DNA from 4 places in the Streptomyces sp. NPDC006435 genome. Region 4 is predicted to be linked to each of the others. Evidence: riboswitches for the same ligand, from Rfam matches in the RefSeq annotation. Region 4 holds a riboswitch; each other region holds the start of a gene.

Region 1 (5,344 bases), on a different contig from region 4:
TGCGGAAGTAGGCCGAGGTGGTGCCCGGGGGCAGACCTGCCGCCCGGTCCACGGCCCGGTGGGTCAGTCCGCGCATCCCCTCGTCGGCCAGCACCTCGATGGCCGCGTCGGCGAGAACGGTGCGTCGATCGGTACTCATCCCCTCTTTCTACACCCGTTTCTACACCTGTAGAAACGGGGTAGTACCCTCCTTCTACAGCTGTAGAAGACCGGGGACGTGACGGTACGGGACGAAGGAGGGGCCTGCATGGGCGGCAGCGCGGTGGTGGTCGGCGGGGGCATCGGCGGACTGGCCGCCGCGATCGGGCTGCGCCGCGCCGGCTGGGAGACGACCATCGTCGAGCGCGGCGCCGGACCGGACGACGCGGGCGCGGGCATCTCCCTGCACGCGAACGGCATCCGCGCGCTGGACGCCCTCGGTGTCGGGGCCGAGGTGCGCGCGGCCGCCCGCCCCCAGTACACCGGCGGCACCCGGACCCCGGACGGACGCCTGCTGGCGCGCATGGACGGGGCGGCCCTGGAGCGCGAACTGGGCACCCCGATCGTGGGCATCCCCCGGGCCGTGCTGCACCGGCTGCTGCGCGCGGCGCTGCCCGCCGGGTCCCTGGTCACCGGGGCCGAGGTGACCTCCGTCGACCGCTCCGACGCCTCCCGGATACGGCTCGCCGCGAGCGGCACCGTTCTCGAAGCGGAGCTGGTCGTGGCCGCCGACGGAGTGAACAGCCGGTTGCGCGCGCAGCTCTTCCCCGAGCACCCCGGCCCGGTCCACAGCGGTTCGACGGTGCTGCGCGCCATCACGGAGTCACCGGTGGAGCTGAACACCGACTTCGAGCTGACCTGGGGCCGGGGGGCCGAGTTCGGTCACATCGTGTTCGCGGACGGCCGGGCCGAGTGGCACGCGGTGTTCAACTCACCCGCCGGGGTGCGTCATCCGGACCCGCTCGCCGAGGTCCGCCGCCGGTTCGGCGACTGGCACGACCCCATTCCGGCCCTGCTGGCGGCGACCCGGCCCGGCGCCGTGCTGCACCACGACGTCAACGAGCTGGTCACCCCGCTGCCCTCCTACGCGGTCGGGCGGGTCGCCCTCCTCGGCGACGCCGCCCACGCGATGACCCCGAACCTCGGCCAGGGCGCCTGCCAGGCTTTGGAGGACGCGGTGTCGCTGGCCGCCGCGCTCCGCGCCGGGCCCTCCGTCGAGTCGGCGCTCCGCCGCTACGACGCCGAGCGCCGCCCCCGCAGCCAGTCGGTCGCGAGGGCGGCTCGTCGGGCGGGCCGGATGGGGCAGCAGCTGTCGCATCCCGCAGCGATCGCGCTGCGCGACGCGGCGCTGCGGCTGGCGCCGTCGCGGGTCACCGTCCGCGCCGTACTGCGGCACGCCGACTGGGCGCCCCCGCGACCGGACTGACCACGCGGTGTGTCAGTAGGCCCCGTTGACGTTGTCGATGGACCCGTACCTGGCGGCGGCGTAGTTGCACGCCGCCGTGATGTTGGCGACCGGGTCGTAGCTGTCCATCGACGTACCGGGCACGTGGTAGGCGCGGAACGTGGGGTCGATGACCTGGAGAAGCCCCTTGGAGGGCGTGCCGGCGGCGGCGTTGGAGTCCCAGTTGTTGATGGCCCGGGGGTTGCCGGAGGACTCGCGCATGATGTTGCGGTGGATGCCCTCGTAGCTGCCGGGAATGCCGTGCTGGGCCATGATGGCCAGCGACTCCTTGATCCAGCCGTCCAGATCGTTCGTGTACGCCACGGGCTGTGCGGCGACGACGGCGGACTGCGCCGGTGTCGCCGACGCCGTTCCGGCGACGGCCAGCGGGAGCACGAGGGCGGCCACGCCCGTGCCCACGGCGATGAGACCCCGGACCGGCGGGACGGGCCTGCGACGACGGTACGCACCCTTTGCGAGCATGGTGAATTCCTCTCCGTCGCCTACGAGGTGAGCTGTCGGGTTCGGGCTGGAGATGCCCGGCCGCACACGAATGCGGCTTCACCCCGAGCCGTTCCGGATACCGGATCGGCAGCTTGCCTGGGTCCCCCGTTCCTGCCGTGCACGAGTGAGTCGGATTGCCGGACAGCGGCAGGATTCGGCGTTCCGTCCGGATTGACGGTGACCGTAGGCGAGAAACACCGAAAGGAACAAGACCCCGAATTCCGCACGCAATTCATTCACAAGATCGAATTGCCGATAATTCAGTAACGCACTTCACATCGGGCGACAGCATTCCCTTGCAGGAAAAGGGAACCGGCCCACCCGGGATGACATCACGGGCATCGGGCGTGATGCGCGCCACGTGGTCACAAAAGGCGCATTTCAAATGCCATCGAATAAGGGCAAAAGGTGCAGATGCCCTCTTGTGGTCCGGCGGGTGAAATAGAGCAGAACGCCCGCGGGATCACGTGCCCCTCGCCTGGATTCCTCGCCCGGATTCCCCGGATGAGGAATCCGGGGAGTGCGGGCCCGCCGGGCAGGCCCGCACTCATGTCGGGATCAGAGCCTTCCGAGGATCTTGTTCATCTGCTCGATCTCGGCGGTCTGGGCCGTCACGACGGCCTCGGCGAGCTTCTTCGCCTCGGCGTTGTCGCCCTTCTTCTGCTCGTCCTCGGCCATGGTGACCGCGCCCTGGTGGTGGGCGATCATGAGCTGGGCGAACTTCTTGTCGAAGTCCTTGCCCTTGGCGGCCTTCAGGTCGCCCATGTCCTTGTCGGACATCATCCCGGGCATTCCCGCACCGTCCGAGCCGTGATCCATTCCGGGCATGTCACCCATCGGGGCTTCCGGCAGCGGCTTGCCCCACGACTTCAGCCAGCCCTTCATCGTGTTGATCTCGGGGTCCTGGGCCTGCTCGATCGCGGTGGCCAGCTTCTTGATCTCGGCGTCGGCGGCGCGGCCGTCGGCCAGCTTCGCCATCTCGATGGCCTGCTGGTGGTGCGGGATCATCTCCTGCGCGAACTTCACGTCCGCGTCGTTGAACGCACCGCCCCCGGCGGCCGGTGCGGAGGCGCTGCCGGAGCCGTGGTTCATGCCGGGCATGGACGAGCCGTTGGACTTCGTGTCGTCGGAGGAGCCGCACGCCGTGAGCGCCAGGGCGAGGGCGGCGACGGTACCGGCGGTCGCGAGTGCGCGACGGCGGCGGACAGCGGTGGGCAGGGAAACGCGCATGCTGGGTTCTTTCCAGGTGTACGCGCCACGTCGGTGGCACGCGGAACGGTTGGGGTCGTCCGACCGGTCCGGCCGCGGCGGGCCGGAACCGGCGGCCCCGTCACGTCCGCGCGACGCACACCTGGAGCAGCAGGTCCCTGCCGCCGAACGGCGGCCCCCGTCGCTCCGGCCCGCGCACGGCCGCCCGGCGCCCGGCAACACCCCGGGCCGCCAGGACCACCAGGCCCAGCGCGAGGAGCAGCGGCAGCACCCGGTCACGGGCCTGGGTGAACACGCACGACTCGCCACTCGCCGAGGGCAGGCCCTCGGCCGCCCGGACGGGAACCTCCCCGTGCTGCGCGGCGGCGTGGCCGGCCATCTCCATGGGCGCGGCGGGCAGCGGCCCGGACGGCTCCGGGGCCGTCGTCATCGCGTCGTGGCAGCCCCCGGCCGCGCCGACCGGGGCACCGTGCATGAGGAACAGTCCGCACAGGACGGCGCACAGCACGAGCAGCCGGGACACTCCCGGTGCGCGCGTCGTTCCGCGATCCACGGCTGCCTCGAACTCCTCGGTCGTACGGGTCCTGCGGTACGAGCCCCGACGATACCCCCACCGGGTTTGTCCGTCCCACCGCACCCCCTGCCGGACACCTTGCTCGGCTACCGTGCCCCCGGATCGGGCGCCCCCGCCGTCCGCGGACCTCCCGCACGGGGCGGCCGGCAGGAAGTGGAGCGATGAACGCATCGGCGGGAACAGGCGGGTTGAGACGCCGTCTGGGCGTGTTCGACGCCGTGGTGATCGGCCTGGGATCGATGATCGGGGCGGGTGTCTTCGTCGCGCCGGCGCCCGCCGCGGGCGCGGCGGGTTCGGGCCTGCTGATCGGCCTGGGCCTGGCTGCGGTGGTGGCCTACTGCAACGCGACGTCCTCCGCGCGGCTGGCCGCCCGCCACCCGGAGTCCGGCGGCACCTACGTGTACGGGAGGGAGCGCCTCGGCGACTTCTGGGGCCACCTCGCCGGCTGGGGCTTCGTCATCGGCAAGACGGCTTCCTGCGCGGCGATGTCACTGGTCGTCGGCTCCTACGTGTGGCCCGGCCGGGAGCACCTGGTGGCCGTCGCCGCGGTGGTGGCGCTGACCGCCCTCAACTGCGTCGGCGTGCACAGGTCCGCCCGGCTGACCCGGGTGGTCGTCGCCTTCGTCCTCGCCGTTCTCGCGGCGGTGGTCGCCGTTGGGCTCGGCGGCGGCACCGCGGACGCCGGGCGCCTGGCCGTCGGTGCGGACGCCACGGTCGGGGGTGTGCTCCAGGCGGCCGGCCTGCTGTTCTTCGCGTTCGCGGGCTACGCGCGGATCGCCACGCTCGGGGAGGAGGTCCGCGATCCGCGGCGCACCATTCCCCGGGCGATCCCCCTCGCACTGGGCATCGCCCTGTTCGTCTACGCCGCCGTCGCCGTCACCCTGCTCGCCGTCCTGGGCCCCGACCGGCTCGCCCATTCCCCGGCGCCGCTGGCCGAGGCCGCGCGTGCGGCGGGGGTGCCCGGTCTCGTGCCCGTGGTCCGGGCCGGTGCGGCCGTCGCCGCGCTCGGCTCGCTGCTCGCGCTCGTCCTGGGTGTCTCACGCACCGTCCTGGCCATGGCCCGTGACCGTCATCTGCCGCACGCCCTGGCCGCGGTGCACCCGCGTTTCGGGGTCCCCCACCGGGCGGAGCTCGTCGTGGGCGCCGTGGTCGCCGTCGTCGCCGCCACCGCGGACGTCCGGGGGGCGATCGGCTTCTCGTCCTTCGGCGTCCTCGTGTACTACGCCGTCGCCAACGCCTCCGCCTGGACGCTCGGCCCCGACGAGGGCCGGCCGCCCCGCGCCGTGCCCGTCATCGGTCTGGCGGGCTGTCTGCTGCTCGCCTTCGCGCTGCCGTCGGCGTCGGTCGTCTCCGGTGCCGCGGTGCTGGCGGCCGGGGCCGTGGCGTACGGCGTGCGCAGGGTCCTGGGTCGTGTCTGACCAATGACGCCGTCCGCCCGCAGGGCGGGCGGGATTCGTCGGACACGATCCGGGGCGCGCCCGCCGGGCCGTTCGCGACGGCCCGAGTGACGGGCGGGCCCGGTCGTCAGCGCGGCGGGTCCTCCCCGACCAGTCCGTCCACCGACTCCCGGATGAGGTCGGCGTGGCCGACGTGCCGGGCGTACTCCTCGATCATGTCGATCAGGACCCGTCGCA
Region 2 (5,344 bases), on a different contig from region 4:
CCAGCAGTTCGGGGTCACCCGTCCAGCACCACACGACGGCGCACATCCGCAGGCCGTGGATCTCCTCCGGGAACGGCGGCCCCGGCGGCACGGTGAGCGAGGCGAAGAAGCCGTTGAGGTCCTCGGTGGCCCGGGGCAGGAAGTCGCGGTACCAGCGCAGCACGTCGCGGATCCGGTCGGCGGGCCAGAGCGTGACGGCGACGCCCACGGTGTCCACCGGGTGCATCCGGAAGGTGAAGGAGGTGACGACGCCGAAGTTCCCGCCGCCGCCGCGCAGCGCCCAGAACAGGTCGGGGTGGGAGGTCCCGCTCGCCGTCACCGGGGTCCCGTCGGCCAGGACGACCTCCGCGGCCAGCAGGTTGTCGATCGTCAGGCCGTACCTGCGGGTGAGGTGGCCGTGGCCGCCGCCCAGGGTGAGGCCGCCGACGCCGGTGGTCGAGAGGATGCCGGACGGGGTGGCCAGCCCGAAGGCGTGGGCCGCGTGGTCGAGGTCGCCGAGGGTGCTGCCGCCGCCGACCGTGGCCGTGCGCGCCGCGGGGTCGATGTGCGCCCAGCGCATGGGCGAGAGGTCGATGGTGATGCCGTCGTCCACCAGGCAGAGGCCCGCCCCGCTGTGGCCGCCGCCGCGGACGGCGGCCACGAGTCCCTCGTCGCGGACGAAGTCGACCGCGGCCATGACGTCCGCCGTGTCGGCACACCGGACCACCGCCGCGGGACGTCTGTCGATCATGGCGTTGTAGATCGTGCCGGCCGGGCGGTACTCCGGGTCCTGCGGGCCGATGACGGGGCCGCGCAACGCGGTCCGCATCGCGTCCAGGGGTACGGGTACGGGTGCGGTGCCGTTCATGGCCTGGCCACCCCTCGTGCGTCGAGGTCGGGATGGCGGTCGCGCCCCGCCCGGCACCCGGCGGGGGAGGCCGGGGCCCGGTGTCCGGGGCCGCGGACGGGAAGGCCGCCGTGGGCTGATGCCTCAAGCCTCCGCCCGGCCCCGCGACCCCGCCAGCCCGCCGGGCCGGGCGGAGGGAGACATGCGCGCCCGGGGAGCCCCGGCCCTTCGGACGGGTCCAGGCTCAGACGAGGAGCTTCGTCTTCGCGCGCTGGTACTCCTCGTCCGTGATGGCGCCCCGGTCCCTGAGATCGGCGAGCTTCGCCAGGTCGTCGACGTGGCCGCTGCGTCCCGGGCCGTCCCCGCCCGGGGTGCCCGCCGCCTCCCGTACGTACGCCTTGAAGGCCGCGTCCCGGTCCTGGGCCTCCTTGATGTCCCGCCTGCTCATGGACTTGCCGCGCACGATCACGTACACCAGCACCCCGATGTACGGCAGCAGCAGCGTCAGGACCAGCCAGCCCGCCTTGCCCCAGCCGCCGAGGTCGTGGCTGCGGAAGATGTCCGTGATGACCTTGAAGAGCAGGAACAGCCACATGACCCAGAGGAAGAACCAGAGCATGGTCCAGAAGAGGTCGAGCAACGAGTAGTCGTCCACGGTTCGCTCCCGATCAGTGCGATGCCGCCGCGTCGGTCAGCCGGTCGATGAAACAGTCATATCACCGCATATCGACAAGCGCGCGCCGTCCGGGGCCAGGTCCGGGCAGGGGTCCGACCCCTCGCCCGTCGGTGCGGTCCGTGTGCCGGATGCGGCCCGGGTGAAGCCCCGGGGAACCCGAGTGGTCATGGGAGCGCCGGGAATGGCGTAGAGTGGTGTTCACCGACGCGGGGTGGAGCAGCTCGGTAGCTCGCTGGGCTCATAACCCAGAGGTCGCAGGTTCAAATCCTGTCCCCGCTACTGAAGAGTCAGGCCCGGCACGCATGCAGCGTGCCGGGCCTGACTCGTTTCGTTCTCCCGCCCAGATCCCTCCATTGGCCGATGAGCGGTCGCCGCGTCGTTCCGTTCCGGGGAGTCTGGGGGCGGGGCGCGGTTCCGTCCGCAGCCGCGGACGTACCGGGCAGGAGACCAACGGGTGGTGTGGAAGCGGGAACAGCGGCGCGGCGGGCACGCCGAGGGCGGCGTCGGCACCCGGCGGTTCGTGCGGGCGATGCCCGCCCTGATGATCATCGGCGGGCTGGTCTTCGACGCCTTCACGCCGCCGACCTTCACCGCCATCCCGCTGTTCGTCGCGGCGCCGCTGATCGCCGCCCCGTTCTTCTCGCTGTCCAGCACCGTCCGCACCGGTATCGCCTCGATGCTGGCCGTCATCGCGCTGCGGCTGTCCAGCAGCACGCTGCCCGAAGTGGTGCCGCTGATCGAGCTGCTGACCCTGGCCACCGTCTCGGTCCTCGCGGTCGTGATCAACACGGTGGTGCGGCGCGGCAACGAGCAGCTGGCCTCCGCGCGGGCCATCGCGGAGACCGCCATGCGCGCGGTGCTGCCGAAGCCGTCCGAGCGGATCGGCGGACTGCACGTGGCGGCGCGTTACGTGGCGGCGCAGGCGGACGAGTTCGTCGGCGGCGACCTGTTCGCCGTGACGGACACCCCGTACGGGGTGCGCCTGGTGGTCGGGGACGTGCGGGGCAAGGGCCTCGAAGCCGTGGGGACGGTGGCGGTGGTCATCGGGGCGTTCCGCGAGGCGGCGGAGCAGGAGCGCTCGCTGGAGGGCGTGGCGTGGCGGCTGGAGCGGGCGCTGGCGCGGGAGGAGACGAGGAGGGGCGGGCTCGACGCGCTGGAGGGGTTCATCACCGCCGTGCTGGCGGAGATCCCGTCCGGGCTGTCCCGGGTGCGCGTCGTCAACCGCGGCCACCCCGAACCGATCCTGCTGCATCCCGACGGGGCGCTGGAGGTGCTGAGGCCCACCGAGCCCGCGCTGCCGCTCGGGATGGGCCTGGGCGCGTGGTCGCAGCGGACGGACGAGTGGGACCTGCCGGCCGGGACGACCCTGCTCCTGTACACGGACGGCCTCTCCGAGGCGCGGAACGTCGAAGGGGTCTTCTACGATCCGGCGGACCGGCTGCGCGGGCGGATCTTCCCGGGGCCCGAGGAGCTGCTGTCCGCGCTGACCGACGACGTGCGCCTGCACACGGGCGGCGAGACGACCGACGACATGGCGCTGCTCGCGGTCATGTGTCCGGCGGAGGGTCAGCCGGACCGGCGCAGGACCGTGCGGATCGTCGGCCTGGAGGAGGCGTGAGGGGAGGCGTGAGGGGAGGCGCGGGAGGAGGATGCGGGAATGGTTGCGGGGTGGGCGCGGGGCCGGTTCCGTTCCTTCCGTTCGCGATGCCACCGTACGTAATCGAAAGGCGCCGCTCCGCATAACGTTTGACGCAACGTCAGAAACGGGATAATGACTGAGGTGCGGTCAACTCATACGTTTTCATTGAGTTATGTCCCGTAAAGTCCAGGCCAAAGACGTGAACGATCAGTGGGAACAGCTTGGAATGCGGCCCCGGTGTCTATTAACGTTCGATAACGCAGCGCGGTCGTCCCAGCCGTCGCCAGTGGCGGCACCGTGCGCGAGCGCCGAATTCCGCAAGGGAACCGGGGAACCACCTATATGGGGTGAATCGGACGCCTGTGTCTCGTGAGAGGCAGAGGAGCCCGTAGGAGACCTTCCTGCTCCGAACCCGTCAGCTAACCCGGTAGGCGAGAAGGAAGGAAAGGAGTGCGCCCCCGTGGCGTCCAACAAGCCTGCCCCCGAGGTCCCGTCCCGGTTCACCCCCGACTACGGCTTCGGCTCCGACTTCCCCGCGCAGCGCGGCTCCGACTTCGGTTCCGACGCGGCGGCCACCGGGACGGTGACGACGGCGTACGGCAGCGACTACGGCACCGGCCATGGCGGCGACTTCACCACCGAGTTCAGCGGTGACTTCAACGACGGCTTCGGCGGCGACTTCCGCGCCGAGGGCAACGGCGGCGAGCCCGCGCGCAGCCTGGAGGAGTGGAACCCCACCGAGGAGTCCGTCCGCCCCGTGCGCGGCCGGCACCGCGTCGCCAAGCAGCGCAGCGGACTCGCCCGCAGTTCGACGGTGCTGGGCGTCGGCGTCATCGCGGCGGTCGGTGCGGGCGGCATGGCCACCGCGCAGAGCAAGCCGCCGGTCTCCATCTCCGTCCCCGACTCCATCACGGAGAACCTCCCCGACGCCGCGTCACTTCCCGGCGTGGGCGCACTGTTCTCCGACGACTCGGACAAGGACGCGTCCGAGGACGTCACCGCCACCGCCCCGCTGACCTCCGCCGGCATCACCGTCGCCGAGGCCGAGCAGGGCAGGACGGACGCGGGCGAGGCGCTCCGTGTCCGCATCCTCCAGCAGGCCGAGCAGCAGCAGGACGCGGCCGTCGCCGAGGCCAAGGCCGCCGAGGAGAAGGTGGCCGCCGAGAAGGCCGCCGCCGAGGCGAAGAAGCAGCAGGACGAGGCCGAGGCCAAGGCCGCCGCCGAGAAGAAGAAGGCGGAGGAGGAGGCCAAGAAGAAGGCGGAGGCCGCGCGGCTCGCCAAGCTCGCCGCCAGCTACGCCGTTCCGACCTTCTCGTACACGATCACCTCGACCTTCGGGCAGGCCGGTTCGATGTGGTCCTCCGGCCACCACACCGGCCTCGACTTCGCCGCCCCGACCGGAACCCCGATCAAGGCCGTGCACAGCGGCACGATCAAGTCGGCCGGTCTGGCCGGTTCGTACGGCTACCGCACGGTGCTGGAGCTGGAGGACGGTACGGAGATCTGGTACTGCCACCAGTCCTCGATCGGCGTCGGCGTCGGCCAGAAGGTCACCACCGGCGAGACCATCGGCCGGGTCGGTGCGACCGGCAACGTGACCGGACCGCACCTCCACCTGGAGATCCACACCCCCGACGGCACGGGCGTCGACCCGATGGCCTGGCTCCGCGGCAAGGGCCTCAACATCTGAGGCGACCCGGCCCGACCCGGTCCACCGGCCCATGAACCCCGGCAGTCCTGACGCTCACCCCCCGACGTCAGGGCTGCCGGTTCGTCTTGAGCGGCACAGGACCCGGAACCCGGAACGGCAGTCCCGACCGGGCCGACGGGCCGACGGGCCGACGGGCTGTCGGGGACAGCGAACCCGAACGAACCCGTCGGGAACGACGAACCCGCAGGAAACAACGAGCCCGTCGGAATAGCGGGCCCGTTGGAATTCGTTGATCCACTTATGACTTCTCTTCGTAAGCTGGGCTCCTCCGACCTCCAGGTCTTCCCGCTCGCACTCGGTGGCAACGTCTTCGGCTGGACCGCCGACGAGGCGCAGTCGTTCGCCGTGCTGGACGCCTACGTCGAGGCCGGGGGCAACTTCATCGACACCGCCGACGTGTACTCGGCCTGGGTCCCGGGCAACGAGGGCGGTGAGTCCGAGACCGTCATCGGCAAGTGGCTCGCCGCGCGCGGCAACCGTTCCGACGTCGTC
Region 3 (5,344 bases), on a different contig from region 4:
CCTGGTCCAGATCATGGACCGGATCCGGATCGAGTGCCCCTGGACCTCGCGCAAGACCCATGAGGGCCTCGCCAAGTACGCCATCGAGGAGGCGTACGAGCTGGTGGAGGCGATCGAGGACGGCGACCGCGACGAACTGCGCGAGGAGCTGGGGGACGTCCTGCTCCAGGTGGTCTTCCACGCGCGGATCGCCGAGGAAGGCCGCCCGGGGGACGGAGCGGAGCCGTTCTCCGTGGACGACGTGGCCGCGACCCTCGTCGAGAAGCTGATCCACCGCCACCCGCACGTCTTCGGCGACGAGACGGCCGAGACCCCGGAGGACGTGCACGCGCACTGGCTGCGGACCAAGGCCGTCGAGAAGCAGCGCGAGTCGGTCACCGACGGGGTGCCGCTCGGCCAGCCGGGGCTGGCGCTCGCGGCGAAACTGGCCGGCCGGGTCCGTACCGCCGGGCTCGACGTGGCCCCGCCCACCGGCGACGGCATCGGCTACGAACTCCTCGCCCTCGCCGTACGGGCCGAGCGGGACGGCATCGACCCCGAGGCCGCGCTGCGGGCCGCGGGCCGCGCCTACCGGGACGCCATCAGGGCCGCGGAGGGCAACGGATAACGTCGGGGGCGTGAACCACAGCCCCGCCGACCGCCCCACCGATCAGCCCGCGGACCGGCCCGCGGACCGTTTCGCGACCTCGTCCGCCGTCCCGCCCGCCGACGGTTGCCCCGTCGGCGGGTCCGGTGTCCGTCCCGCCGCGCCCGAGCTCTTCACCTGGGAGTTCGCCACCGACCCGTACCCGGCCTACGCCTGGCTGCGCGAGCACAGCCCCGTGCACCGGACCGCGCTGCCCAGCGGCGTCGAGGCCTGGCTCGTCACCCGGTACGCGGACGCCCGGCAGGCGCTCGCCGACACCCGGCTCTCCAAGAACCCCGCGCACCACGCCGAACCGGCGCACGCCAAGGGGAAGACGGGCATCCCCGGGGAGCGCAAGGCGGAGCTGATGACGCATCTGCTGAACATCGACCCGCCCGACCACACCCGGCTGCGCCGCCTCGTCTCCAAGGCGTTCACCCCGCGCCGGGTCGCCGAGTTCGCGCCGCGGGTGCAGGAGCTGACGGACCGCCTCATCGACCGCTTCGCCGAGGAGGGCAAGGCGGACCTCATCCACGACTTCGCCTTCCCGCTCCCCATCTACGCGATCTGCGACCTGCTGGGCGTGCCGCCCGAGGACCAGGACGACTTCCGGGACTGGGCGGGGATGATGATCCGCCACGGCGGCGGCCCGCGCGGCGGGGTGGCCAGATCGGTGAAGAAGATGCGCGGCTACCTCGCCGAGCTGATCCACCGCAAGCGCGAGAACCCGGGGGAGGACCTGATCTCGGGGCTGATCCGGGCCAGCGACCATGGCGAGCACCTCACCGAGAACGAGGCCGCGGCGATGGCCTTCATCCTGCTCTTCGCCGGGTTCGAGACGACGGTCAACCTCATCGGAAACGGCGTCCACTCCCTGCTGCGCGACCCGGAGCAGCGCGCCCTGCTCCAGCACTCCGTCGACACGGACGGGGGCGGGCTGCTGGAGACCGGGATCGAGGAGCTGCTGCGGTACGACGGTCCGGTCGAGCTGGCGACCTGGCGGTTCGCCACCGAGCCGCTGACGCTCGGCGGTCAGGACATCGCGGCCGGGGATCCCGTGCTCGTGGTGCTCGCCGCCGCCGACCGCGACCCGGAACGCTTCACGGACCCCGACACCCTGGACCTCGCGCGGCGTGACAATCAGCACCTCGGGTACGGGCACGGCATCCACTACTGCCTGGGCGCGCCGCTCGCCCGGCTGGAGGGCCGGACCGCGCTCACCACGCTGCTGAGACGCCTTCCCGACCTGCGGCTCGCGGTGGAATCCGGTGATTTGCGGTGGCGTGGCGGGCTCATCATGCGCGGACTGCGCACCCTCCCGGTGGAGTTCACGCCGGAGTCCGGGCGGCCCGGAAGTGACGCCTCGTCAACTCTGTGACTTTTACGTGATCCGCGCTGCATCGACTTGTGACTCCCGTTCGAGTCCAGCTAGGTTCACCGTTCGACCCACCAGTCACACGTCAGCTACACGGAAGGCAACCCCATGGGCTCCGCGAACGGCAAACACCGTCGCCCCCGTCAGGCACCCGCCATCGTCGTCGCCGCGGGCGTGACCGGGTCCGCCATCGCCATCCCGCTGCTCGGCGCGTCCGGTGCGCACGCGGCCGACGCCACGACCTGGGACCGGGTGGCCGAGTGCGAGAGCGGCGGCACATGGAGCGCCGACTTCGGCAACGGCTCCTACGGCGGGCTCCAGCTCTCGCCGGAGACCTGGAAGGCGTACGGCGGCGAGTCGTACGCCGAGCGCGCCGACCTCGCCAGCCGGGCGCAGCAGATTGCCGTGGCCCAGAAGGTCCTGGAGGACCAGGGGCCGCAGGCGTGGCCCAGCTGTGCGGTCATCTCCGGCCTCGCGACGGACGGGACGCTGCCCGGCGTCGACCCGGGGACCGCGCCCTCCGTCGACCCGGGGCAGGACGGCAAGTCCACCGGGAAGCCGTCGAAGACCCCGGCCGACGAGGCCGGCCCGTCGGACGGCGCCACGGGCGACACGGACGGCGCGGGTGCGGTGGACGGCGAGGACGGTTCGTCCGGACCGGGCGGCGCCGACGAGCCGTCGGGGACGGTCACGCCGTCGCCGGATCCCTCGTCCACAACCCCCACGACCCCGCCCGCGGAGGGCTCCGCGGAGGGCTCCACGGAGGACCCTGCCGACACGCCCGGGAAGTCCGTCCCGTCCGGTTCACCTGAATCGTCCAGCGGTCAGGGCGGCAAGCATCGCGGCGCCCCGGCCGTCGAGAACGGCCGCGGGGCCGGCGCCGACGAGGGCCGCGAGTCGGGCCGTCACGCCTCCCGCGGCGGTGACGGCGCGCGCGACACGGATGCCCCGGTCGCCGCCGACCCGTACACCGTCCGCCCCGGTGACAACCTCTGGGCCATCGCCGACGAGCAGAAGGTCCCTGGTGGGTGGGCCGCGCTGTACGAGGCGAACAGGGCCGAGGTCGGCTCCGACCCGGACCTCATCCTTCCCGGCCAGCGGCTCGACCTCGATGTGAGGGCCGAGTGAGAGCCGAGTGAGAGCGGCCTGACAACCGGCTGAAAAAGACCCCGAAACCGGGGCAGTTCAGGGGCCTATGTCCACTTATGCGTAAGTGAGACATGGGTCTCTTTGCGTCAACTGGCGTGTCGCGCGCCGGGAACCCCCGCACATCGGGTCCGACCTGCGGAAACAACAGATCCTCAGATGCAAGTAAGGGCTTATTGTCCGATGTGTCCATCTTTGAATGTGGGGGTTGCGTATGTTTACGGTCGGAACCGCTCGCACCGCGGGCCCCGTCGACCGTCACGCCGAATCCTGCCGTCGGTCGGAGGGAACAGACGCGTAAAGCGCCGTAGGCAGGAGCGGGGGACCCAGGTAGGCGCCGGCCCCGATCGTCGAAGGACGCATCAGGACCGGCTTGGGGTGAAGTCGCGTGCTAGGACGTGCGACCGGGCAACTCACTTGGCCCGAACCCGACAGCTCACCTCGTAGGCGTCGGTGAGGAGAAGTTCCATGCTGTTTTCCAGCAAGGGCAAGCACCGCCGCCCGTCCAAGGCCGTCCGCATCGCCACGCTCGCCGGTGTCACCGGTGCCGCCGTCGCCGCCCCCCTGATGGGTGCGACCAGCGCCTCCGCCGCCTCCGTCGCCACCTGGGACGCCGTCGCCCAGTGCGAGTCCGGTGGCAACTGGTCGATCAACACCGGCAACGGCTACTACGGTGGCCTGCAGTTCTCCCAGTCCAGCTGGGCCGCCGCCGGTGGTCTGCAGTACGCCCCCCGCGCCGACCTGGCCACCAAGGCCCAGCAGATCGCCACCGCCGAGCGCCTCCTCGACTTGCAGGGCCCGGGTGCCTGGGCCTGCGCCGGTGCCGGCGGCCTGACCAACGACGGCGTCGACCCGGGCGTCGACACCGGCTCCTCCGGCTCCACCGAGAAGTCCGGCTCCACCCAGCAGCAGAGCACCCCGGCCGCCCCGAAGCAGCAGTCGCAGCCGACCCGCCAGGCCCAGCCGAAGCAGGAGCGCACCGAGGCCCCCGCCGCCTCCCGCTCCGAGCGCTCCGCCGCCCCGCGGGCCGAGGCCAAGAAGACCGTCACCACCCCGACCGGCAAGAAGGTCAAGAAGGGCGACGGCGAGTACAAGGTCGTCACCGGCGACTCGCTGAGCAAGATCGCCGCCGACCAGGACGTCGAGGGCGGCTGGCAGAAGCTGTTCGAGCTGAACAAGGACATCGTCGAGAACGCCGACCTGATCTACCCGGGTCAGCAGCTGCACCTGACGAAGTAGCCGGGACCCTCTCCTCCCCGGCGGCCCCGGCCCGCGCGACCCTCCGTACGCGCGGGCCGGGGTTTCCGCCTTCCCGCCGCGCGGACGGCCCCGGCCCTCACGGGCGGGCCCCCGCCGCCGGAGTCCTCCTCCCCGTAAGGGGGAGGGGTGCCCGTAAAAGGGGAGGGACTGTTCAACTCCTGTAGTTACCAGCCGGTAAAAATCTGGTCTTTCATCCCGCATTGTCCGCCCCCGGGTCCTTTTTCGTCCCAGGGGACGGGCGGTCGTCGGGCTGATCGGGCCGGGCCGGTTAGGCTCTTGTCGCAAGGCCAAAGCGACCCTGCACAACCAGCGTCATATCCCAGAAGGAGATGCCTCGTGCCGTCCATCGACGTCGTCGTAGCCCGGGAAATCCTCGACTCCCGCGGAAACCCCACGGTCGAGGTCGAGGTCGGCCTCGACGACGGCAGCACGGGCCGTGCTGCCGTCCCGTCCGGCGCCTCCACCGGTGCGTTCGAGGCCATCGAGCTTCGTGACGGTGACCCCAACCGCTACCAGGGCAAGGGCGTCGAGAAGGCCGTCCTCGCCGTGATCGAGCAGATCGGCCCGGAGCTCGTCGGCTACGACGCCACCGAGCAGCGGCTGATCGACCAGGCGATGTTCGACCTGGACGCCACGGAGAACAAGGGCTCGCTCGGCGCCAACGCCATCCTCGGCGTCTCGCTGGCCGTCGCCCACGCCGCGTCCGAGGCCTCGGACCTGCCGCTGTTCCGCTACCTGGGCGGCCCGAACGCGCACCTGCTGCCCGTTCCGATGATGAACATCCTCAACGGCGGTTCGCACGCCGACTCCAACGTGGACATCCAGGAGTTCATGATCGCCCCGATCGGCGCGGAGTCCTTCTCCGAGGCCCTGCGCTGGGGTGCCGAGGTCTACCACACGCTGAAGAAGGTCCTGAAGGCCAAGGGCCTGTCGACCGG
Region 4 (5,344 bases):
GCTCTTCCCCTACAGCCGGCACCCGCACCGGTCGGCGGGGCTGCCCTGCCGGACCGGTGAGTCGGTCGTCTCGGTGGACGGGGAGGGCACGGTGCGGCGCTGCCACTTCGTGCCGGCGGAGCTCGGCAACCTCTACGACGGGAGCTACCGGCGGGCGCTCGGGCCGCGGGCCTGCCCGCTGGCGGTCTGCGACTGCCACATCGGGTACGTGCACCTGGAGACGCTGCCGCTGTACGACGTCTTCGCGGGCGGGGTGCTGGAGCGGATACCGGCGGCGTCGCCGCCGTCCCTCCTCGGACGGGCCTGAGAGGCCCGGATCCGTCCGTCGCACGGCCGGGTCCGGGCCGTCCGCTCCGTCCGGCGCCCGGTGGGAAGCATCCCTAGAGCGGCAGCAGGTCCGGCCGCTTCGCTTCGACGTGGTCGCCGGAGGACTCTCCGCGCAGCCGCCGTCCGATCCACGGCACCAGGTACTCGCGCGCCCAGTGGATGTCGTCGCGCCGCACTTCGAGCGTGCCGCGCTGGGCCTGCGGGGGCCATTCCTGGTCGGGGTCGGCCGGCACCTCCATGCCGAGGACCTGGGCGGCGCGCAGCGCGACCCTGGTGTGTCCCTCGGGCGAGAGGTGGAGCCGGTCGTCGTCCCAGGCGCGCCGGTCCTGGACGGACCGCAGCGACCACAGGTCGAGGACCGGGCACCCGTAGCGGTCCGCGACGGCCCGCACATGGGCGTTGTACGTGGCGATCTTGCCGCGCAGATGGCGCAGCACGGGGACGCCACGGGTGTCGAAGCCGGTGGTGATCATGACCGTCCCGACCGATCCGCTCAGGTCGGCGACCGCGCGCTCGAAGCGCTCGGCCACGTCGTCGGGGTCGGTGCCGGGGCGGATGATGTCGTTGCCGCCCGCGCAGAAGCTCACCAGGTCGGGGGCGAGTTCCTTGGCGCGCGGCACCTGCTCCTCGACGATCTGGTCGAGGAGGCGTCCGCGTACGGCGAGGTTGGCGTACCTGAAGTCCCCGTGGGGATCCGCGTCCGGTCCGGTGTCCGGGAGCTGGTCCGCGAGGAGTACCGCGAACCGGTCCGCCCAGCCGACGAAGGCCCCGTCCGGCCCCGGGTCGCCGACCCCTTCGGTGAAGCTGTCGCCGATCGCCGCGTACGACCCGATGACACCATTTCGGTTGATGACGCCACGTTGATTTTTTCTCGAATCGTCTGCCACAAGCGCTTATCCTGCACCGCTGAATGTGACCTACGCGACCGTAATATGGGGTTGACGGGAGGTGAGATAGACCACCCGGTCAGTTTTTGGCAAAGGGGGAATACGCCGAAGGGGCGGTGCGCCGCCGCGCACCGCCCCTTCCATGTCGCCGGGGTCGGATTCCGCCGTCCGGTTTCCCGGCCGTGCGGATCGGACGTGGATCCGTACGGATCAGACGTAGATGCCGTGCGAGGCCAGGTAGGCGATCGGGTCGATGTCCGAGCCGTACGCCGGACCCGTGCGGACCTCGAAGTGCAGGTGCGGACCGGTGGAGTTGCCGGTGGAGCCGGAGAGGCCGACCTGCTGCCCGGCGCTCACGCTCTGACCCGCCGAGACGGAGAGGGAGGACATGTGGCCGTACTGCGAGTAGCGGCCGTCGGCGTGCTTGATGACGACCTGGTTGCCGTACGCGCCGCCCCAGCCGGCGGTGACGACGGTGCCGGAGGTGATGGCCTTCACACTGGTGCCGGTGGAGACGGGGAAGTCGATCCCGCTGTGGCTGCCGCTGGACCAGTTGGATCCGGAGGCCCGGTAGTTGGTGGTGTGGTTGCCGGGAACCGGGTGGACGTAGCCGGAGCCGGTGCTCTGGGCGGCCGGGGCGGAGGTCGCGGCCTTGGACTCGGCGACGGGCGCGGACTTGACCGGGGCCGACTCGGCCGGGGCGGCCTGGGCCGGGGCCGACTTCTTCGCGACCGACGGCGCCGAGGGGGCCTTCGACGGGAGGGAGGAGCCGGTGCCCGTGCCGGTGGACGCGGCGCCGGCGGACGCCTTGCCGCCGAGGGTCAGCTTCATGCCCGGGAAGATCAGGCCGGGGTTCTCGCCGACGATCTGGCGGTTGTCCTGGTACAGCTTCTGCCAGCCGCCCTGGACCTTGTACTCGGCGGCGATCTTCGCCAGGTAGTCGCCGGTGACGACGGAGTACGTCGTGGTGGCGGGAGCCTGCTTCTGCGCGACCGGCTGGGCGTGCGTGGTGGTGACGGGGGCCTTCTGCGGCACGACGGCCGGGGCGGCCTGCTCCGCGGCGTGGGCGCCGGTGGCGCCGAGCAGCGGGAGCGCGATGACGGCGCCGCCGGCGCTCGCCGCGACGACGCCGCGGGCGATGGGGCCGGCCTTGGGACGACGGTGCTTACCCGATATGGGCATGAAGTGTTTCCTCTCCGGCGCCTGCGAGGTGAGCTGTCGGGTTCGGGCTGGAGATGCCCGGCCGCGCGAACGCGACTTCACCCCTAGCCGACCGGATACCGGTCGGCGGCTTACCTGGTTCCCCCGCTCCTGCCACGCGATCAGTGGATGTGAATTCCGGGCGGCGGCAGGATTGGGCGGTCCGTCCGGATTGACGGTGACCGTAGGCGAGCCGGGACGTCGAGAACAAGCCATGGGTTCCACCCCGGATTCCGCACCCGGGAAATCGGTGCGGAATTCCGGTCACACTCCGTGGATTAAGGATCATGCCTTTCCGCGCCGCGCACGGAATTCCCGACCGCCCCTTCGCCACACACCGTCACGGATATGATCCCGCTCACGAGCGGGCAACCATCTCCCCCGCACCCGGGGCAAGTTGCACCAAAAGGAACATTACGGACACACTTCGCAGGTCATCCCTTCCGAAGCCTCAGCACGCGCGCGTCGAGATCCCCCCGGAGCCCGGTGTGCAGTCCGCGGTGCAGCAGCACCGAACCGTGGTGCACCGCCCCCGTGTCCAGGCAGGTGTACGTGGCCCCGGGGTCGATCCCGCGCAGCCGCAGGGCCGGGGGCCGCTCCCGGTGGCGCTGGGTCTCCAGCCACATCAGGACCACGGTCTCCTCGCCGCGGACGTACTGGACCGCGCTGAGGCCGCCGTCCGGGGGGCGCAGCCGGTACAGCTCGCCGTGCTGCACCACCGGCCGGATCTCCTTGTACAGATCCACCCATTCCCGCGCCTCGGCGAGCTCCTCCCCGCTCCACTTCGCGAGGTCCCCGCCGATGCCGAGCACCCCGGCCATCGCACTCACGAAACGGAAGCGCAGGGAGCTGACCCTGTCGTTGAACTGGACGTTCGGACTGTCGGTGACCCAGGCGGCCATCACCCGGGCCGGGTGAATCTGACCGAAGCCCTCCTGGATGGCGAGCCGGTCCAGCGGGTCGGTGTTGTCGGAGGTCCACACCTGGTCCGTACGGGACAGGATTCCCAGGTCGATCCGCCCGCCACCGCCCGAGCAGGACTCGAACGCGACGGAGGGGTGCGCGGCCCCGAGCCGGTCGATCAGTGCGTACAGGCCGTCCACGTGCTCGATCCAGAGCTTCTGCGGATACTCCTCGCCCGGCCACCCCGCATCGGTGAAACAGCGGTTGAAATCCCATTTCACATAGTCGATGGGCGCGCTGGAGAGCAGGGTGTCCAGCTGCCCCAGGAGATATTCGCGCACATCGGCGCGGGCCAGGTTCAGCACCAGCTGATTGCGGTACTCGGTCCGCTTCCTGCCCGGGAAGTGCTGCACCCAGTCGGGGTGCGCACGATAGAGATCACTGTCCGGGTTGACCATTTCCGGTTCGACCCAGATACCGAACTGCATGCCGAGTGCGTGCACTTCGTCCGCGAGCGGCTTCAGCCCCTCGGGAAAGCGGTCCGGATTCGGCGTCCAGTCGCCGAGCCCGGCCCGGTCGCTGGTCCGCCGCCCGAACCACGCGTCGTCCACGACGAAGAGTTCCACGCCCACCCCGGCGGCGCGGGCGGCGAGGGCGCGCTGCTGCTCCAGCGAGACGTCGAAGCCGGCCGCCTCCCAGGAGTTGTAGAGCACCGGCCGGAGGCTCTCCGCGTCCGGGACCACATGGGCCAGCTGCCAGGCGTGCCAGGCGCGGCTCGCCCCGCCGAACCCCCGCCCGCTCCACAGACCGGCGAACACGGGTGTGGTGTACGACTCCCCCGGGGCGAGCCGCAGCAGTCCGGAGTCGTCGTGGCCGGCGCCGCCGGTGATCTGCACGAGCCCGTCGGGAAGCCGCTGCACGCAGATCCGCCACGACCCGGACCAGGCGAGCGCACAGCCGTACACCTCCCCGCTCCCCTCGGTCGCCGTGCCGTCGGCGTCCAGCGCGACCCACGGCAGGTGCTGGTGGCCGGTGTGGCCGCGCCTGCTGGAGGTGACGCTCTCGCCGTGCATCAGCTCCGCCCGTTCGAGCTGCGACTCCGCCGCCCAGCGCCCGTGCAGCCGGCTCAGCCGCCATCCGTCGCGGGCGGGCAGCGACCAGGCGGCCGCGTCGGCCCGCAGCAGTTCCAGCGGCGGGCCGTCCGGTCCGGCGTGGGTGACGGTGGCCCAGCGCTCGACGACGTCGGAGTCCGCCCGCATCCGGTAGTGCAGCGTGAGGGCGAGCCGGTGCACGGCGTCGGTGAAGCCGACGCGCAGTTCGTCCCCGTCCACCACGGCATCGGCGAAGGACCACTCGGTGCCCCTGACCTGCGGGGTGCGCACCGAGAGGGCCGGGCGGGCGAACCTGGGGCCGCCCTCCACGGGGTACTCCTCGCGCCCGTCGAGCCAGGACTCGAAGGCCCGGGAGGACGGCTCCGGCTCCTGGGCCAGGGACTCGGCCGCCGCGAGGGAGAGCTTCGGCCCCCAGTGCAGATGGATCAGCTCGTCCCGCTCGGTGAGGCGCAGCGCGTAACTGCTGTCCGCCCCGGTGAGCATCCAGACCCGGCCCGTATTGCCCGTCTCGATCATCGCTTCCCCACATTCCAACAGTTCCGCACATCATCGAGCATCACTGGATACCGGGCAACGGCCAGTGGGCAATTCACCGGTCGGACTGGCTGCCGGAGCAAGGGAGTTCACCGGGTATCGACAGGAAATGGCCGAGATGATTGCCTGAGGAACCCATGTCGTATCGTCGCGAGGGTTGGCCTTGCCGGCGACTCGCGCCGGTCCCAGACACTCCAGGAGGCGCCGTGACCCAGCAGTTGCCGCAGATCCCGTCGACGGAACCCGAACTGGCGGGCGTCCGCAACTTCCGCGACCTGGGCGGCCTGCCCGCCGCGGACGGCCGACGGGTGCGGTACGGGCGGCTCTTCCGCAGCGGTCACCTCGCGCACGCCACGGCCGAGGACGCCGCCTTCCTCGGCG

Evidence for each region. A riboswitch is a leader RNA that binds a small molecule or an ion and turns the genes downstream of it on or off. The one in region 4 is predicted to bind cyclic di-AMP.
Region 1: it holds a riboswitch for cyclic di-AMP, as region 4 does, so the genes downstream of both, ABZZ04_RS31780 (transglycosylase SLT domain-containing protein) here and ABZZ04_RS14295 (peptidoglycan DD-metalloendopeptidase family protein) in region 4, are expected to answer to the same signal.
Region 2: it holds a riboswitch for cyclic di-AMP, as region 4 does, so the genes downstream of both, ABZZ04_RS02030 (M23 family metallopeptidase) here and ABZZ04_RS14295 (peptidoglycan DD-metalloendopeptidase family protein) in region 4, are expected to answer to the same signal.
Region 3: it holds a riboswitch for cyclic di-AMP, as region 4 does, so the genes downstream of both, ABZZ04_RS06425 (transglycosylase family protein) here and ABZZ04_RS14295 (peptidoglycan DD-metalloendopeptidase family protein) in region 4, are expected to answer to the same signal.

What each region holds. Positions count from the first base shown of each region.
Region 1 is NZ_JBEXPY010000045.1:7,146-12,489, reverse strand. Features, by position in the region: gene ABZZ04_RS31790 (TetR family transcriptional regulator C-terminal domain-containing protein) at 1-139, opposite strand, end outside; gene ABZZ04_RS31785 (FAD-dependent monooxygenase) at 248-1,405, shown strand; gene ABZZ04_RS31780 (transglycosylase SLT domain-containing protein) at 1,418-1,906, opposite strand; cyclic di-AMP (ydaO/yuaA leader) riboswitch at 1,911-2,097, opposite strand; gene ABZZ04_RS31775 (DUF305 domain-containing protein) at 2,486-3,157, opposite strand; gene ABZZ04_RS31770 (hypothetical protein) at 3,258-3,689, opposite strand; gene ABZZ04_RS31765 (APC family permease) at 3,872-5,128, shown strand; gene ABZZ04_RS31760 (DinB family protein) at 5,235-5,344, opposite strand, start outside.
Region 2 is NZ_JBEXPY010000001.1:445,727-451,070, forward strand. Features, by position in the region: gene ABZZ04_RS02010 (FAD-binding oxidoreductase) at 1-847, opposite strand, end outside; gene ABZZ04_RS02015 (SHOCT domain-containing protein) at 1,071-1,481, opposite strand; tRNA gene ABZZ04_RS02020 (tRNA-Met) at 1,708-1,781, shown strand; gene ABZZ04_RS02025 (PP2C family protein-serine/threonine phosphatase) at 1,960-3,120, shown strand; cyclic di-AMP (ydaO/yuaA leader) riboswitch at 3,438-3,590, shown strand; gene ABZZ04_RS02030 (M23 family metallopeptidase) at 3,602-4,831, shown strand; gene ABZZ04_RS02035 (aldo/keto reductase) at 5,093-5,344, shown strand, end outside.
Region 3 is NZ_JBEXPY010000004.1:91,178-96,521, reverse strand. Features, by position in the region: gene ABZZ04_RS06440 (nucleoside triphosphate pyrophosphohydrolase) at 1-607, shown strand, start outside; gene ABZZ04_RS06435 (cytochrome P450) at 618-2,003, shown strand; gene ABZZ04_RS06430 (transglycosylase family protein) at 2,109-3,128, shown strand; cyclic di-AMP (ydaO/yuaA leader) riboswitch at 3,440-3,611, shown strand; gene ABZZ04_RS06425 (transglycosylase family protein) at 3,615-4,385, shown strand; gene eno (phosphopyruvate hydratase) at 4,743-5,344, shown strand, end outside.
Region 4 is NZ_JBEXPY010000011.1:84,460-89,803, reverse strand. Features, by position in the region: gene ABZZ04_RS14305 (STM4011 family radical SAM protein) at 1-307, shown strand, start outside; gene ABZZ04_RS14300 (SGNH/GDSL hydrolase family protein) at 381-1,214, opposite strand; gene ABZZ04_RS14295 (peptidoglycan DD-metalloendopeptidase family protein) at 1,425-2,396, opposite strand; cyclic di-AMP (ydaO/yuaA leader) riboswitch at 2,400-2,552, opposite strand; gene ABZZ04_RS14290 (alpha-galactosidase) at 2,849-4,945, opposite strand; gene ABZZ04_RS14285 (tyrosine-protein phosphatase) at 5,170-5,344, shown strand, end outside.